Regions from separate parts of the Streptomyces sp. NPDC028907 genome, predicted to be linked through region 2. Evidence: predicted binding sites of a transcription regulator. Region 2 holds the regulator's gene; the other holds the start of a gene.

Region 1 (7,273 bases), on a different contig from region 2:
GTGCCATGCACAGGCCCGCGACCAGCATCGACTTGCCGAGGCCGTAGCCAGTCTGCGCGGGGAGCTGGAGGATCTGCGGGATGACCAGGCTCATGGCGAACATCGCGAAGCCCACGGCGATCGAGGCCAGGTTGGTGACCAGTACCTGACGGCGGGCCGTGGTCCGCAGGTCGACCAGCGGCTGCTCGGTCCGCAGCTCCCACCAACCCCACGCCGACAGGACGACCCCGGCCGCGGCGAACAGCCCCAGCGTCGTGCCACTGCCCCAGCCCCAGTCGGCCCCCTTGGAGATGGCCAGCAGCAGACACACCAGCCCGGCCGCCAGGCCCGCGCCGCCGACCAGGTCGAACCGGCCGCCGGTGCGCACCTTCGACTCGGGCACGAACAGCAGCACGCACACCAGCGCCGCGACGCCCATGCCGGCCGACGTCCAGAACAGCACGTGCCAGTTGAAGTAGTCCGCGATCAGCGCGGCGGCGGGCAGACCGAGCGCACCGCCGATGCCGAGGGAGGCGCTCATCAGGGCGGTGGCGGAGCCGAGGCGTTCGGCGGGGAGTTCGTCCCGCATGATGCTGATGCCGAGCGGGATGACACCGGAGGCCAGCCCCTGGAGCACCCGCCCGACGATCATCGGGACCAGCGAGTCGCTCAGTGCGCAGACCACCGAGCCGGCCACCAGCAGCACGATGCTGACCAGCAGCATCCGCCGCTTGCCGTACATGTCGCCGAGCCGCCCCATCACCGGCGTGGCGACGGCGGCCGCGAGCAGCGTCGCCGTGACCGCCCAGGCCGCGTCCGACGCGGGGGCGTCCAGCAGTCGCGGCAGCTCCGGGACGATCGGGATGACCAGGGTCTGCATCAGCGACACGACGATCCCGGCGAAGGCCAGCACCGCCACCACGGCATTCGTTCTCGGCGATGGGGGGTGGGACATTTCGGGGCCTCCGTCGACACGTGCGTGATTGACCGAGGCAACCTTAAGTCAGTTGATTGACTTACTCAAGCGGGACAGGTCACCCCTCACAGGGAGGGATGACCGGACCGACGTCAGCTCAGGGTCTTCAGCGAGGCCGCGTCGTACGCCGCCAGCTCGCCGAAGCGGCCCTCCAGCACCTTCGCCGCCCACTGCGGGTCCTGGAGCAGCGCGCGACCGACGGCGACGAAGTCGAACTCCTCGGCCTCCAGCCGGTCCAGGAGGTCGTCGATGCCCTTGACCTCGGAACCCTTGCCGACGAAGGCGCCCAGGAACTCGCCGTCGAGGCCGACCGAGCCGACGGTGATGGCGGGCTTGCCGGTGAGCTTCTTCGTCCAGCCGGCCAGGTTGAGGTCCGAGCCCTCGAACTCGGGGATCCAGTAGCGGCGGGTGGAGGCGTGGAAGGCGTCGACACCGGCCGCGGCGAGCGGAGTGAGCAGGGCGTCCAGCTCCTCGGGGCTCTCGGCGAGGCGGGCGTCGTAGGCCTCCTGCTTCCACTGCGAGTAGCGGAATATGACGGGGAAGTCCGCGGAGACCCGCTCACGTACGGCGGCCACGATCTCCGCCGCGAACTTCGTACGGGCGACGGGGTCGCCGCCGTACGCGTCCGTGCGACGGTTCGTCCCCGCCCACAGGAACTGGTCGACGAGGTAGCCGTGGGCGCCGTGGATCTCCACGCCGTCGAAGCCGATGCGCTCCGCGTCCGCGGCGGCCTGGGCGAAGGCGCCGATGACGTCGTCGAGGTCGCTCTGGGTCATCGCCTTGCCGGTGGCCTCGTCGGCGCCGATCCGCAGCCCGGAGGGGCCGACGGCGGGGGCCTCGGCGAACGGCGGCTCGCCCTGCTCACGCACCATGCCGATGTGCCACAGCTGCGGCACGATCGTGCCGCCGGCCGCGTGCACCGCGTCGGCGACCTTCGCCCAGCCCGCCAGCTGCTCCTCCCCGTGGAACCGCGGGACCCGGTCGCTCTGCCCGGCCGAGTCGTGACCGACGTACGTCCCCTCGGTGACGATCAGTCCGACGCCGGCCGCGGCGCGGCGCGCGTAGTACGACAGCACGTCCTCGCCGGGGACGCCGCCCGGCGAGAACATCCGCGTCATCGGCGCCATCACTATGCGGTTCGGCACGGTCAGGCCATTGATCACGGTCGGCCGGGACAGAATCTGAGCCGCCCGGATGGCGGCGGGCTGGGTGACGGTCACGTGGAGGGCTCCTTGGAACGGGGGCTGCTTATACCGGTCAGTATGTGCACACGCATTGTTGCACCACATTAAGCAACGGAGGATGTGATGCCGCGCATTCCCAAGGAGGGGGACAGGTTTCGTGGCGACCGCGACTACGCGGTGGTTGCTCGCGGACGCCGAAACACCGAGGGCGGCACCCCCTGTCGCAACAGGAAGTGCCGCCCTCGGCAAGGACGTTGATCAACCGGAGGTCAAAGCCCCGAGGTCGATCAGAAGTCCATGTCACCGCCCGGCATACCGCCACCGGCAGGCGCGGCGGCCTTCTCCGGCTTGTCGGCGATGACGGCCTCGGTGGTCAGGAACAGCGCGGCGATCGACGCGGCGTTCTGCAGCGCGGACCGCGTCACCTTCGCCGGGTCGATGATGCCCTCGGCGACCAGGTCGACGTACTCACCGGTCGCGGCGTTGAGGCCGTGACCCGGGGTGAGGTTGCGGACCTTCTCCACCACGACGCCGCCCTCAAGACCGGCGTTCACGGCGATCTGCTTCAGCGGGGCCTCAAGGGCGAGCTTGACGGCGGCCGCGCCGGTCGCCTCGTCACCCTCCAGCTCCAGCTTCTCGAAGACACCGGAGGCCTGCAGCAGGGCCACGCCACCACCGGCGACGATGCCCTCCTCGACGGCCGCCTTGGCGTTGCGCACGGCGTCCTCGATGCGGTGCTTGCGCTCCTTGAGCTCGACCTCGGTCGCGGCACCGGCCTTGATGACGGCGACGCCACCGGCGAGCTTCGCCAGGCGCTCCTGGAGCTTCTCGCGGTCGTAGTCCGAGTCGCTGTTCTCGATCTCGGCGCGGATCTGGTTCACACGGCCCGCGACCTGGTCCGAGGAGCCGGCACCGTCGACGATGGTGGTCTCGTCCTTGGTGATGACGACCTTGCGGGCCTTGCCCAGGAGGTCCAGGGAGGTGTTCTCGAGCTTGAGACCGACCTCCTCGGAGATGACCTCGCCACCGGTGAGGATGGCGATGTCGTTCAGCATCGCCTTGCGGCGGTCACCGAAGCCCGGGGCCTTGACGGCGACGGACTTGAAGGTGCCGCGGATCTTGTTGACGACCAGGGTCGACAGGGCCTCGCCCTCGACGTCCTCGGCGATGATCAGCAGCGGCTTGCCCGACTGCATGACCTTCTCCAGCAGCGGGAGCAGGTCCTTGACCGCGGAGATCTTGGAGTTGGCGATCAGGATGTACGGGTCGTCGAGGACGGCCTCCATACGCTCCATGTCGGTGGCGAAGTACGCCGAGATGTAGCCCTTGTCGAAGCGCATACCCTCGGTGAGTTCCAGCTCCAGACCGAAGGTCTGGGACTCCTCGACGGTGATGACGCCTTCCTTGCCGACCTTGTCCATCGCCTCGGCGATGAGCTCGCCGATCTGGGTGTCGGCGGCGGAGATGGAGGCCGTGGAGGCGATCTGCTCCTTGGTCTCGACGTCCTTCGCCTGCTCCAGCAGAGCGGCGGAGACGGCCTCGACGGCACGCTCGATGCCGCGCTTGAGGGCCATCGGGTTGGCGCCGGCGGCTACGTTGCGCAGGCCTTCCTTGACCAGGGCCTGGGCGAGAACGGTCGCGGTGGTCGTACCGTCACCGGCGACGTCGTCCGTCTTCTTGGCGACTTCCTTGACCAGCTCGGCGCCGATCTTCTCGTACGGGTCCTCGAGCTCGATCTCCTTGGCGATGGACACACCATCGTTGGTGATCGTGGGGGCGCCCCACTTCTTCTCGAGGACGACGTTGCGACCCTTGGGGCCGAGCGTCACCTTCACGGCGTCCGCGAGCTGGTTCATGCCGCGCTCGAGGCCGCGCCGCGCCTCCTCGTCGAACGCGATGATCTTGGCCATGTGAAGTGGTCCCTCCAGGACTGGGGGTGATTCCTTCGGACCGCGCCCGCGCCCGCGACGGACGGCTCGCCTGCCTCGTGGTTCCTTGCCCCACCCGGCCTGCGGGCCTCACCGACCCGGTCCTTCTTTGTCACTCTCACCTTCAGAGTGCTAACGCCAATGATTAGCACTCGACCCCAGAGAGTGCAAGGCGCGCTCGCGAAGCGAGCGCTCGATGAGGGGTGGCGGTCGGGTGGCGGGGAGCAAGCGGCTCTCGGGGATCGAGCCCTCTGATGCCGGGCACGGCGAAGGGCCCGCACCCCGGGAGGTGCGGGCCCTTCGAAGAAGAACGTCGCTGCTGTTAAGTCGACGCGTGCTTCAGCCGGCCGCCAGCCGGACCATGTCCGCCTGCGGCCCCTTCTGACCCTGCGAGATCTCGAAATCGACCCGCTGGCCCTCTTCCAGGGTGCGGTACCCGTCCATCTGGATCGCGCTGTAGTGGACGAAAACATCCGCACCACCGTCGACCGCGATGAAGCCGTACCCCTTCTCCGCGTTGAACCACTTGACGGTGCCCTGAGCCATGCCTAACTCCCCTATTACTGGCCCTTGCACAGATCCACACTTCGCGGATCCGGGTCAGACCTCACCCCCCATCGGTCGGGGGCGTGCGCCGGAACGCGTCGACCGCGGCTGAATGTATCTGCCCAACTGCCGTCTGCAACAGGTCAATCGGACGAGAAATCCGGGCACGACCGGTCGGGAATGTGGGGACAATTCCGCTGACTTCAGGTCAAGTCGGACCCGACAAACGGAACAAAAGCCGCAAAAAACCCGCACACTTTGGCTACTTCTTGTCGGGCTCGCGGTGGAAATAAAGGGGTGCCGACCCTTGGATCAGCGACGCGTTCCCCAACTGTACCTCGCTCAACCACACAGAATTGCCCCCTCCGCTTCTCTCACGGAGGGGGCAATTCGATGAACTCTCGGTGACCGGTGTTACCGAAGGTAATGATCGGTCATTCGGTCAGCCCGGTCAGCCGCCGGCGACGGCCGGAATGATGGAGACACCGGCACCGTCGGGGGTGGCCGTCTCCAGCCCCTGCTCGAAACGCACGTCGTCGTCATTGACGTACACATTGACGAACCGACGCAGCTTGCCCTGGTCGTCCAGCACCCGGGCGGCGATCCCGGTGTGGTTCTTCTCCAGGTCGCTGATGACCTCGGCGAGGGTGGCGCCTTCGGCGGCGACCTCGGCCTGCCCGCCGGTGTAGGTACGCAGGATGGTGGGGATGCGGACGGTGACGCTCACTTTGTGACCTCCGGTCAGGTAGTCGCCTTTAAGGGGCGCGGGGCTGTGTTGAATTTGCGGCTACCGCCGCGTGGGCGCGACCAGCCCCCACCGGCCCGCAGACGAAATCGTGGGGACGGGCCCTAGACGAGACCCGCCTCACGGAACGACTCAAGGTTGGGACGAATGGTCGCAGTCAGGCCAGTACCAGCCACCGCATCCAGCGTCTTGAGCCCATCGCCGGTGTTCAGGACGACGGTCGTCTTGGTGGGGTCGAGGACCCCGTCCTCGATCAGCTTCTTCGTGACGCCCACCGTCACACCACCCGCGGTCTCCGCGAAGATGCCCTCGGTCCGCGCGAGCACCTTGATCGCGTCGACGACCTGCTCATCGGTCACATCCTCCACCGCACCCCCGGTACGACGGGCGATGTCCAGCACGTACGGACCGTCCGCCGGGTTGCCGATGGCCAGCGACTTGGCGATGGTGTTGGGCTTCTGCGGCCGTACGACGTCGTGCCCCGCCTTGAAGGCCGCCGACACCGGCGAGCACCCCTCGGCCTGCGCACCGAAGATCTTGTACGGCTTGTCCTCGACGAGCCCGAGCTTGATCAGCTCCTGCAGACCCTTGTCGATCTTCGTGAGCTGCGAGCCGGAGGCGATCGGCACGACCAGCTGGTCCGGCAGCTGCCAGCCGAGCTGCTCGCAGATCTCGTACGCCAGGGTCTTGGAGCCCTCGGCGTAGTACGGCCGCAGGTTGACGTTGACGAAGCCCCAGCCCTCGCCGGCCGGGTCGCCGATCAGCTCGGAACAGAAACGGTTCACGTCGTCGTAGTTGCCCTCGATGCCGACGAGCTCGCCGCCGTAGACGGCGGCCATGACGACCTTGCCCTGCTCCAGGTCGTGCGGGATGAAGACGCAGGAGCGGAAGCCGGCGCGGGCGGCCGCGGCACCCACCGCGCCGGCCAGGTTGCCGGTGGAGGAGCAGGAGAGGGTGGTGAAGCCGAAGGCGCGGGCGGCCTCCAGGGCCTGGGCCACGACGCGGTCCTTGAAGGAGTGCGTCGGGTTGCCGGAGTCGTCCTTGATGAACAGCTTGCCGGCGTCCACGCCCAGCTCACGCGCGAGGTTGTCGGCCTTGACGAGCTGGGTCCAGCCGGGGTTGATGTTCGGCTTGGTGGCCACGTCGGCCGGGACGGGAAGGAGCGGCGCGTAGCGCCAGATGTTCGCGGGGCCCGCCTCGATCCGCTTGCGGAGCTCCTCGGTGTCGTAGGCCGAGAAGTCGTAGGCGATCTCCAGCGGGCCGAAACACTCCTCGCACGCGAAGACCGGTCCGAGGGGTACCCGGTGACCGCACTCGCGACAGGAGAGCGCTGCGGCGGGGCCGAGGTCTACCGTGGAAGCGGTGGTGGAGTCGGTGGTGCTTGCGACAGTCTGCGCAGCCATGTGAGGCGAGGCCCTTTCTCCTCATCTTCCTCACGACGCATCTCGCCGTGAGACGGATTTGGCACCTTCCCTAGCCGGGAGCCTCGCGTGAACGAGACCGGCTGGAGGGTTGCCGGGGCTTCATCGGGCCGTATCCCTCTGCCCCTCTGGATGAGCGGTATGAAGTTGTGGTCGGCGGGCCGGCCAGGACATGCGATGGTCACCCGCGTTGTTCAAGACTGTAACCGACAACCAGGACAGTTGAGATAGTCGTCCGAACCGCGAGATGGATCACACGCGAAGGAGCCGCTTACGTGCTGGAAGAAGTCGAGCGCTGGCTGAGCACCCGCTCCTGGTCCGCGAGCGATCGTCCGCTCCACCGGATTCTGGCCGCCAAACAGCGTACGGGCCGGTCGGTCTCCGTCGTCCTGCCCGCGCTCGACGAGGAGGAGACGGTCGGCGACATCGTCGCGGTCATCCGTCACGACCTGATGCGGCAGGTGCCGCTGGTCGACGAGATCGTCGTCGTCGAC
Region 2 (7,273 bases):
CTACTGCGACTTCAACACCTACACCGCGACCGAGCTGCGCGGCACGGGCGGAGTGCTGGCCTCCCGCGACAACTACGCCGAGACCCTCGTCGACGAGATCCGCCTCGCCCGCAAGGTCCTCGGCGACGACCCGCGCGAGGTCCGCACGGTCTTCGTCGGCGGCGGTACGCCCACCCTGCTGGCCGCCGACGATCTCGTACGGATGCTGGCGGCGATCCGCGACGAGTTCGGACTGGCGCCGGACGCGGAGATCACCACGGAGGCGAACCCGGAGTCGGTCGACCCGGCGTATCTGGCCACGCTCCGGCAAGGCGGCTTCAACCGGATCTCCTTCGGCATGCAGAGCGCCAAGCAGCACGTACTGAAGATCCTGGACCGCACCCACACCCCCGGCCGCCCCGAGGCCTGCGTCGCGGAGGCCCGCGCGGCGGGCTTCGAGCACGTCAACCTCGACCTGATCTACGGCACACCGGGGGAGACCGACGACGACTGGCGGGCCTCCCTGGAGGCGGCGATCGGCGCCGGGCCGGACCACGTGTCGGCGTACGCCCTGATCGTCGAGGAGGGCACCCAGCTGGCCCGCCGGATCCGCCGCGGCGAGGTCCCGATGACGGACGACGACGTCCACGCGGACCGGTACCTGATCGCCGAGGAGACGTTCACGGCGGCCGGTTTCGACTGGTACGAGGTCTCCAACTGGGCCACCTCGGAAGCGGGCCGCTGCCTGCACAACGAGCTGTACTGGCGAGGCGCGGACTGGTGGGGCGCGGGGCCCGGGGCCCACTCGCACGTGGGCGGGGTGCGTTGGTGGAACGTGAAGCATCCGGGCGCGTATGCGGGGGCGCTGGCGGCGGGGCGGTCGCCGGGGGCGGGGCGTGAGCTGCTGTCGGACGAGGACCGGCGGGTCGAGCGGATCCTGCTGGAGCTGCGGCTGCGGGAGGGGGTGCCGCTGGAGCTGCTGCGGGAGGAGGGGCTCGCGGCCTCGCGGCGGGCTCTGGGGGAGGGGCTGCTGCAGGAGGGGCCGTATGCGGAGGGGCGTGCGGTGCTGACGCTGCGGGGGCGGTTGTTGGCGGATGCGGTGGTCAGGGATTTGGTGGACTGATCACTCGGACGTGTGAATCGGTGCGGAACGTCGGTTCGGTCCCTAACCTGGTTCGTAGGCTGCCGCTAAAAGGACGCGGCGGATGTGGAGGCCATGGAGATGACCGCTGTGGACGAGCGTGCGATGACGAAGGTCTTCGAGGAGCTTGAGGCCCCTGAGGGCGTCAAGGTCGAGCTACTCCGGGGGGTAATCGTGATGATGGCGAGCCCTGATCTGGTGCACAACATCAACGTGCTGCAGATCAGCAGGCAGATTCCCGTCGAGCACTGGTACCCCCTCCAGACCCAGGACATCGACATTGTCGACGAGGCCAGCGAGCCTGTCCCCGACCTGGTGGTCGTGGCGCCCGAGGTCCTGCCCGCCTCGGGGCGCCTACTGCCGTCCACGGTGATCACCATGGTTGTCGAGGTCGTCTCCAAGACCAGCGTCGAACGGGATTACTGCGTCAAGCGCTCTATCTACGCAGCGGGCCAAATCCCTGCCTACCTTGTCATCGACCCGATCATGGCGCACTGCGTCCTGCTGACGAATCCGGTTGGTAAGGGCGAGGAAGCCGACTATCGAAAGCAGCACATCGTAAAGTTCGGCGAGCCGCTGCCGGTGGAGGCTCTGGGGCTAGAACTGGACACCACCGAGTTCGGAACGTTCCCCGACGTCAGGCCCCACCGCTACCCGTGACGAAGTCGATCAACTCCTCCACTCGCCCCAACAACTCCGGCTCCAGGTCCTTGTAAGACCCCACCCGCTTCAGAATCGCCTGCCACACCGCCCCGGTGTTCTCCGACGGCCACCCCAGCGCCCGGCACACCCCCGTCTTCCAGTCCTGCCCGCGCGGCACCTTCGGCCACCCGGCGATCCCCAGCGACGACGGCTTCACCGCCTCCCAGATGTCGATGTACGGGTGGCCCACGACCAGGGCGTGCTCGCTGGTCACCGACTCGGCGATCCGCCACTCCTTAGAGCCCGGCACCAAGTGGTCCACCAGGACTCCCAGCCGGGCATCCGGCCCCGGTGCGAATTCGGCCACGATCGACGGCAGGTCGTCGACGCCCTCCAGGTACTCCACGACCACGCCCTCGATGCGCAGGTCGTCGCCCCAGACCTTCTCGACCAGCTCGGCGTCGTGCCGGCCCTCGACGTAGATACGGCCGGCGCGGGCCACGCGTGCGCGTGCGCCGGGGACGGCGACCGAACCGGAGGCCGTGCGGGTGGGCCGTACCGGAGCCGCGCTCGACGGGCGTACGAGCGTCACCACCTTGCCCTCCAGCAGGAACCCGCGCGGCTCCAGCGGGAACACCCGGTGCTTGCCGAAGCGGTCCTCCAGGGTCACCGTGCCCGCCTCGCAGCGGATCACCGCGCCGCAGAAGCCCGTGCCCGGCTCCTCCACCACCAGACCCGGGTCCGCCGGGACCTCAGGGGCCGGCTTGGGCTTCTTCCAGGGCGGGGTCAGGTCGGGGGAGTACTGGCGCATTCGGATGACGATAGGAGAAGCCCGGCCCGCGCGTCCCGCCGTTCAGCCCGACACGCCGAAGCGGGCGGCCAAGGCGTCGCGCTGGCGTCGTACGAACTCCGCGTCCACCACCGCTCCGTGACCGGGCACGTACAGCGCGTCCTCGCCGCCCAGGTCGAGGAGGCGGTCCAGGGCCGCCGGCCAGTGCGACGGTACGGCGTCCGGGCCGGCCTGCGGGTCGCCGGACTCCTCCACCAGGTCGCCGCAGAAGACCACCTCCCGGTCGCCGACGGTCCCGCCCGGTACGAGCACGACCAGATCGTGGGCCGTGTGGGCCGGGCCGACGTTCGCCAGGAGGACCTGACGGCCGCCGTCCAGGTCGAGGGTCCACTCGCCGCTCACCTGGTGGTGAGGGTGGACCAGGGCGTCGATCGCCTCGTCCGCCGCGTCCTGGTCCAGGCCGTGGCGTACGGCGTCCGCGCGCAGTTCCGCCCGCTCGTGCGCGAACACCGTGTCCACGCCCACCGCCCCGTACACCTCGGCCCCCGCGAACGCCGCCGCCCCGAAGACATGATCGAAGTGCGGATGGGTCAGCGCGAGATGAGTCACACGGTGACCGGCGAGCCACTGCGCCTGCGTACGCAACCGCACGCCCTCCCCGAGGCTCGACCCGGCGTCCACGAGCAGTGCGCCACCGTCCCCGACGACCAGCCCCGCCGTGCAGTCCCAGCCCGGCAGCCGGCACCGCCCGACCCCCGCCGCCAGCCGTTCCCACCCCAGCTCTTCCCAAGTCACCGTCATACGGCGACGCTAGCCAAGACGACAGCGTCGGGCACTGTGGTCCGTGACCGGCCTTGCCCGGGGCGTACCCCACCGCCGTACACTGGCCGGGGACGGTTGGCACTCACCTGAGCAGAGTGCCAGGCGAGGCGCCAAGGGGACGACTTCTGGAGGTGTGCGCGATTGCTGAGTGAACGCAGGCTTCAGGTGTTGCGTGCCATCGTCCAGGACTACGTCGGGACCGAGGAGCCGGTCGGCTCGAAGGCCCTGACCGAGCGGCACAACCTCGGTGTCTCCCCGGCGACCGTCCGTAACGACATGGCGGCCCTGGAGGACGAGGGTTTCATCGCCCAGCCGCACACCAGTGCCGGCCGCATCCCGACCGACAAGGGCTACCGGCTGTTCGTCGACAAGCTCGCCGGCGTCAAACCGATGACCCCGCCGGAGCGGCGCGCCATCCAGAACTTCCTCGACGGCGCCGTGGACCTCGACGACGTCGTGGCCCGCACCGTGCGGCTGCTCGCGCAGCTCACCCGGCAGGTCGCCGTCGTGCAGTACCCGTCGCTGACCCGGTCCACCGTCCGCCATGTCGAGCTGCTGTCCCTCGCGCCCGCGCGCGTGATGCTCGTACTGATCACGGACACCGGACGGGTCGAGCAGCGAATGGTCGACTGTCCGGTCCCCTTCGGCGAAGGGTCGCTCGCGGATCTACGCGCGCGGCTGAACAGCCGGGTCGCCGGGCGGCGCTTCACCGATGTGCCGACCCTCGTCGAGGACCTCCCCGAGGCCTTCGACCTGGAGGACCGCGGCACCGTCTCGGCCGTGCTCTCCACCCTCCTGGAGACGCTGGTCGAGGAGAACGAGGAGCGGCTGATGATCGGCGGAACCGCCAATCTCACCCGCTTCGGACATGACTTCCCCCTCACCATCCGGCCCGTTCTGGAAGCCTTGGAGGAGCAGGTCGTGCTCCTCAAACTCCTTGGCGAGGCCGGGGATTCGGGCATGACCGTGCGCATCGGGCACGAGAACGCCTACGAGGGACTCAACTCCACGTCCGTCGTGTCGGTGGGCTACGGTTCGGGCGGCGAGGCAGTCGCCAAGCTCGGCGTGGTCGGACCGACCCGCATGGATTACCCGGGAACGATGGGAGCGGTACGCGCAGTGGCACGGTACGTCGGACAGATCCTGGCGGAGTCGTAAGTGGCCACGGACTACTACGCCGTTCTCGGCGTGCGTCGCGACGCGTCGCAGGAAGAGATCAAGAAGGCCTTCCGGCGGCTCGCGCGCGAGCTGCACCCGGACGTCAATCCGGATCCGAAGACCCAGGAGCGGTTCAAGGAGATCAACGCCGCTTACGAGGTGCTGTCGGACCCGCAGAAGAAGCAGGTCTACGACCTCGGCGGCGACCCGCTGTCCCAGGCGGGCGGCGCGGGAGCCGGCGGCTTCGGCGCGGGCGGCTTCGGGAACTTCTCGGACATCATGGACGCGTTCTTCGGTACGGCGTCGCAGCGCGGTCCGCGCTCGCGTACCCGCCGGGGCCAGGACGCCATGATCCGCCTGGAGATCGAGCTCGACGAGGCGGCCTTCGGTACGACGAAGGACATCCAGGTCGACACGGCCGTCGTCTGCAACACCTGTAACGGTGAGGGGGCCGCCCCCGGCACCTCCGCCCAGACGTGTGACATGTGCCGCGGTCGCGGTGAGGTGTCGCAGGTGACGCGGTCCTTCCTCGGCCAGGTCATGACGTCCCGGCCCTGCCCGCAGTGCCAGGGCTTCGGCACCGTCGTGCCGACACCGTGCCCCGAGTGCGCGGGCGACGGGCGGGTACGGTCCCGTCGGACCCTGACCGTCAAGATCCCGGCCGGTGTCGACAACGGCACGCGGATCCAGCTCGCCGGTGAGGGCGAGGTCGGGCCGGGCGGCGGTCCCGCCGGTGACCTGTACGTCGAGATCCACGAGCTGCCGCACGCGATGTTCCAGCGGCGCGGCGACGACCTGCACTGCACGGTGACGATCCCGATGACGGCGGCGGCCCTCGGCACGAAGGTGCCGCTGGAGACGCTGGACGGCATGGAGGAGGTCGACATCCGGCCGGGCACGCAGTCCGGCCAGTCGATCCCGCTGCACGGGCGGGGCGTGACGCATCTGCGGGGCGGCGGGCGCGGCGATCTCATCGTGCACGTCGAGGTGCAGACGCCGACCAAGCTGGATCCCGAGCAGGAGCGGTTGCTGCGCGAGCTGGCCAAGCTGCGTGGCGAGGAGCGTCCGCAGGGGCAGTTCCAGCCGGGGCAGCAGGGGCTGTTCTCCAGGCTGAAGGATGCGTTCAACGGGCGCTGAGCCGTGGGCGACGGGTGCTGATCCCCTTGGGAAATTGCTGGCCTATGCCAAGGGGAAGGGCCGATTCGGACTTGTTCGGAGGACGTGACAACATGCCGTCATGTCCTCCGCGCTGACCGATCTCTTCCCCCATCCGATCGTGCAGGCCCCCATGGCGGGCGGCGTCTCCGTGCCGCAGCTCGCCGCTGCCGTGGCCGAGGCCGGTGGGCTGGGCTTCCTCGCCGCCGGGTACAAGACGGCCGACGGGATGTACCAGGAGATCAAGCAGCTCAGGGGGCTGACCGGCAGGCCTTTCGGGGTCAATCTGTTCATGCCGCAGCCCGAGTACGCCGATGCCGCCGCCGTGGATGTCTACGCCCATCAGCTCGCCGGTGAGGCCGCCTGGTACGAGACCGAGCTGGGGGACCCGGACAGCGGGCGGGACGACGGGTACGACGCCAAGCTCGCGGTGCTGCTCGACAACCCGGTGCCGGTCGTCTCCTTCCACTTCGGCGTGCCCAGCGGCGAGGTGCTGGAGTCCCTGCGGCGCGCCGGGACCTTCACGCTCGTCACCGCCACCACCCCGGACGAGGCCGTCGCCGTGCAGCGGGCCGGTGCGGACGCCGTGATCGTGCAGGGCGTCGAGGCCGGCGGGCATCAGGGGACGCACCGCGACAACCCGGAGACCGACGGTTCCGGCATCGGGCTGCTCTCCCTCGTCGCACAGGTCCGGGAGACCGTGAGCCTGCCTCTCGTCGCCGCCGGCGGCATCATGCGGGGCAGCCAGATCGCCGCCGCCCTCGCGGCCGGGGCGAGCGCCGCCCAGCTCGGCACCGCCTTCCTCGCCACCCAGGAGTCCGGCGCGAACGCCCTGCACAAGCAGGCGCTGACCAACCCGCTGTTCGTCCGGACCGAGTTGACGCGCGCGTTCTCCGGCCGCCCGGCCCGTGGCCTGGTCAACCGGTTCATGCGCGAGCACGGCCCGTACGCCCCCGCCGCCTTTCCCGAGATCCACCACCTCACCTCACCCCTGCGCAAGAAGGCCGCCTCCTCCGGCGACCCGCAGGGCATGGCCCTGTGGGCGGGGCAGGGGCACCGCATGGCCCGTGACCTGCCCGCCGGACAGCTGGTCGACGTCCTGATCGCCGAACTGGCCGCGGCGTCGACAGCGTTGTCGGCCTTCCCGCGGGGCGGTGCCGGCCGATGACGGCACCGGTGTTCGTCGTCGAGTCGCTGGAGCGAGGCGTCGCCCCCGGTGGGGAGTACGTCCTCGACGGGCCGGAGGGGCGGCACGCCGTCTCGGTGAAGCGGCTGCGGGCCGGCGAGGACGTCGTCCTCACCGACGGGCTCGGGCGCTGGGCCGAGGGCGTCGTCAAGGCGGCCGAGGGCAAGGACCGGCTGGTGGTGGAGCTGGGGGCGGTCGCGCAGGAGCCGTCCGCGCAGCCCCGTATCACCGTCGTCCAGGCCCTGCCCAAGGGTGACCGCGGTGAGCTGGCCGTCGAGACCATGACCGAGACCGGCGTCGACGCGATCGTGCCGTGGGCGGCCGCCCGGTGCATCACGCAGTGGAAGGGCGAGCGGGGCGCGAAAGCCCTCGGCAAGTGGCGGGCCACCGCGCGTGAGGC

The links. Region 2 encodes HrcA, which represses chaperone genes, less so after heat shock. Its sites were predicted from a motif close to TTNGCACTCNGNNNNNCNGAGTGCNAA; they were not measured.
Region 1: groL (chaperonin GroEL) is a predicted target of HrcA. The motif match lies at 4,213-4,239, and genes of this name have one in related genera.

What each region holds. Positions count from the first base shown of each region.
Region 1 covers NZ_JBVHVE010000002.1:557,240-564,512, forward strand. Annotated here, with positions in the region: gene ACZ4UU_RS06940 (MFS transporter) at 1-934, opposite strand, end outside; gene ACZ4UU_RS06945 (NADH:flavin oxidoreductase) at 1,048-2,175, opposite strand; gene groL (chaperonin GroEL) at 2,427-4,049, opposite strand; gene ACZ4UU_RS06955 (cold-shock protein) at 4,407-4,613, opposite strand; gene ACZ4UU_RS06960 (MoaD/ThiS family protein) at 5,065-5,340, opposite strand; gene thrC (threonine synthase) at 5,463-6,761, opposite strand; SAM riboswitch class I at 6,780-6,918, opposite strand; gene ACZ4UU_RS06970 (glucosyl-3-phosphoglycerate synthase) at 7,055-7,273, shown strand, end outside.
Region 2 covers NZ_JBVHVE010000004.1:98,215-105,487, reverse strand. Annotated here, with positions in the region: gene hemW (radical SAM family heme chaperone HemW) at 1-1,102, shown strand, start outside; gene ACZ4UU_RS13210 (Uma2 family endonuclease) at 1,202-1,780, shown strand; gene ACZ4UU_RS13205 (DUF3097 domain-containing protein) at 1,758-2,573, opposite strand; gene ACZ4UU_RS13200 (MBL fold metallo-hydrolase) at 2,616-3,353, opposite strand; gene hrcA (heat-inducible transcriptional repressor HrcA) at 3,516-4,532, shown strand; gene dnaJ (molecular chaperone DnaJ) at 4,533-5,669, shown strand; gene ACZ4UU_RS13185 (nitronate monooxygenase) at 5,770-6,855, shown strand; gene ACZ4UU_RS13180 (16S rRNA (uracil(1498)-N(3))-methyltransferase) at 6,852-7,273, shown strand, end outside.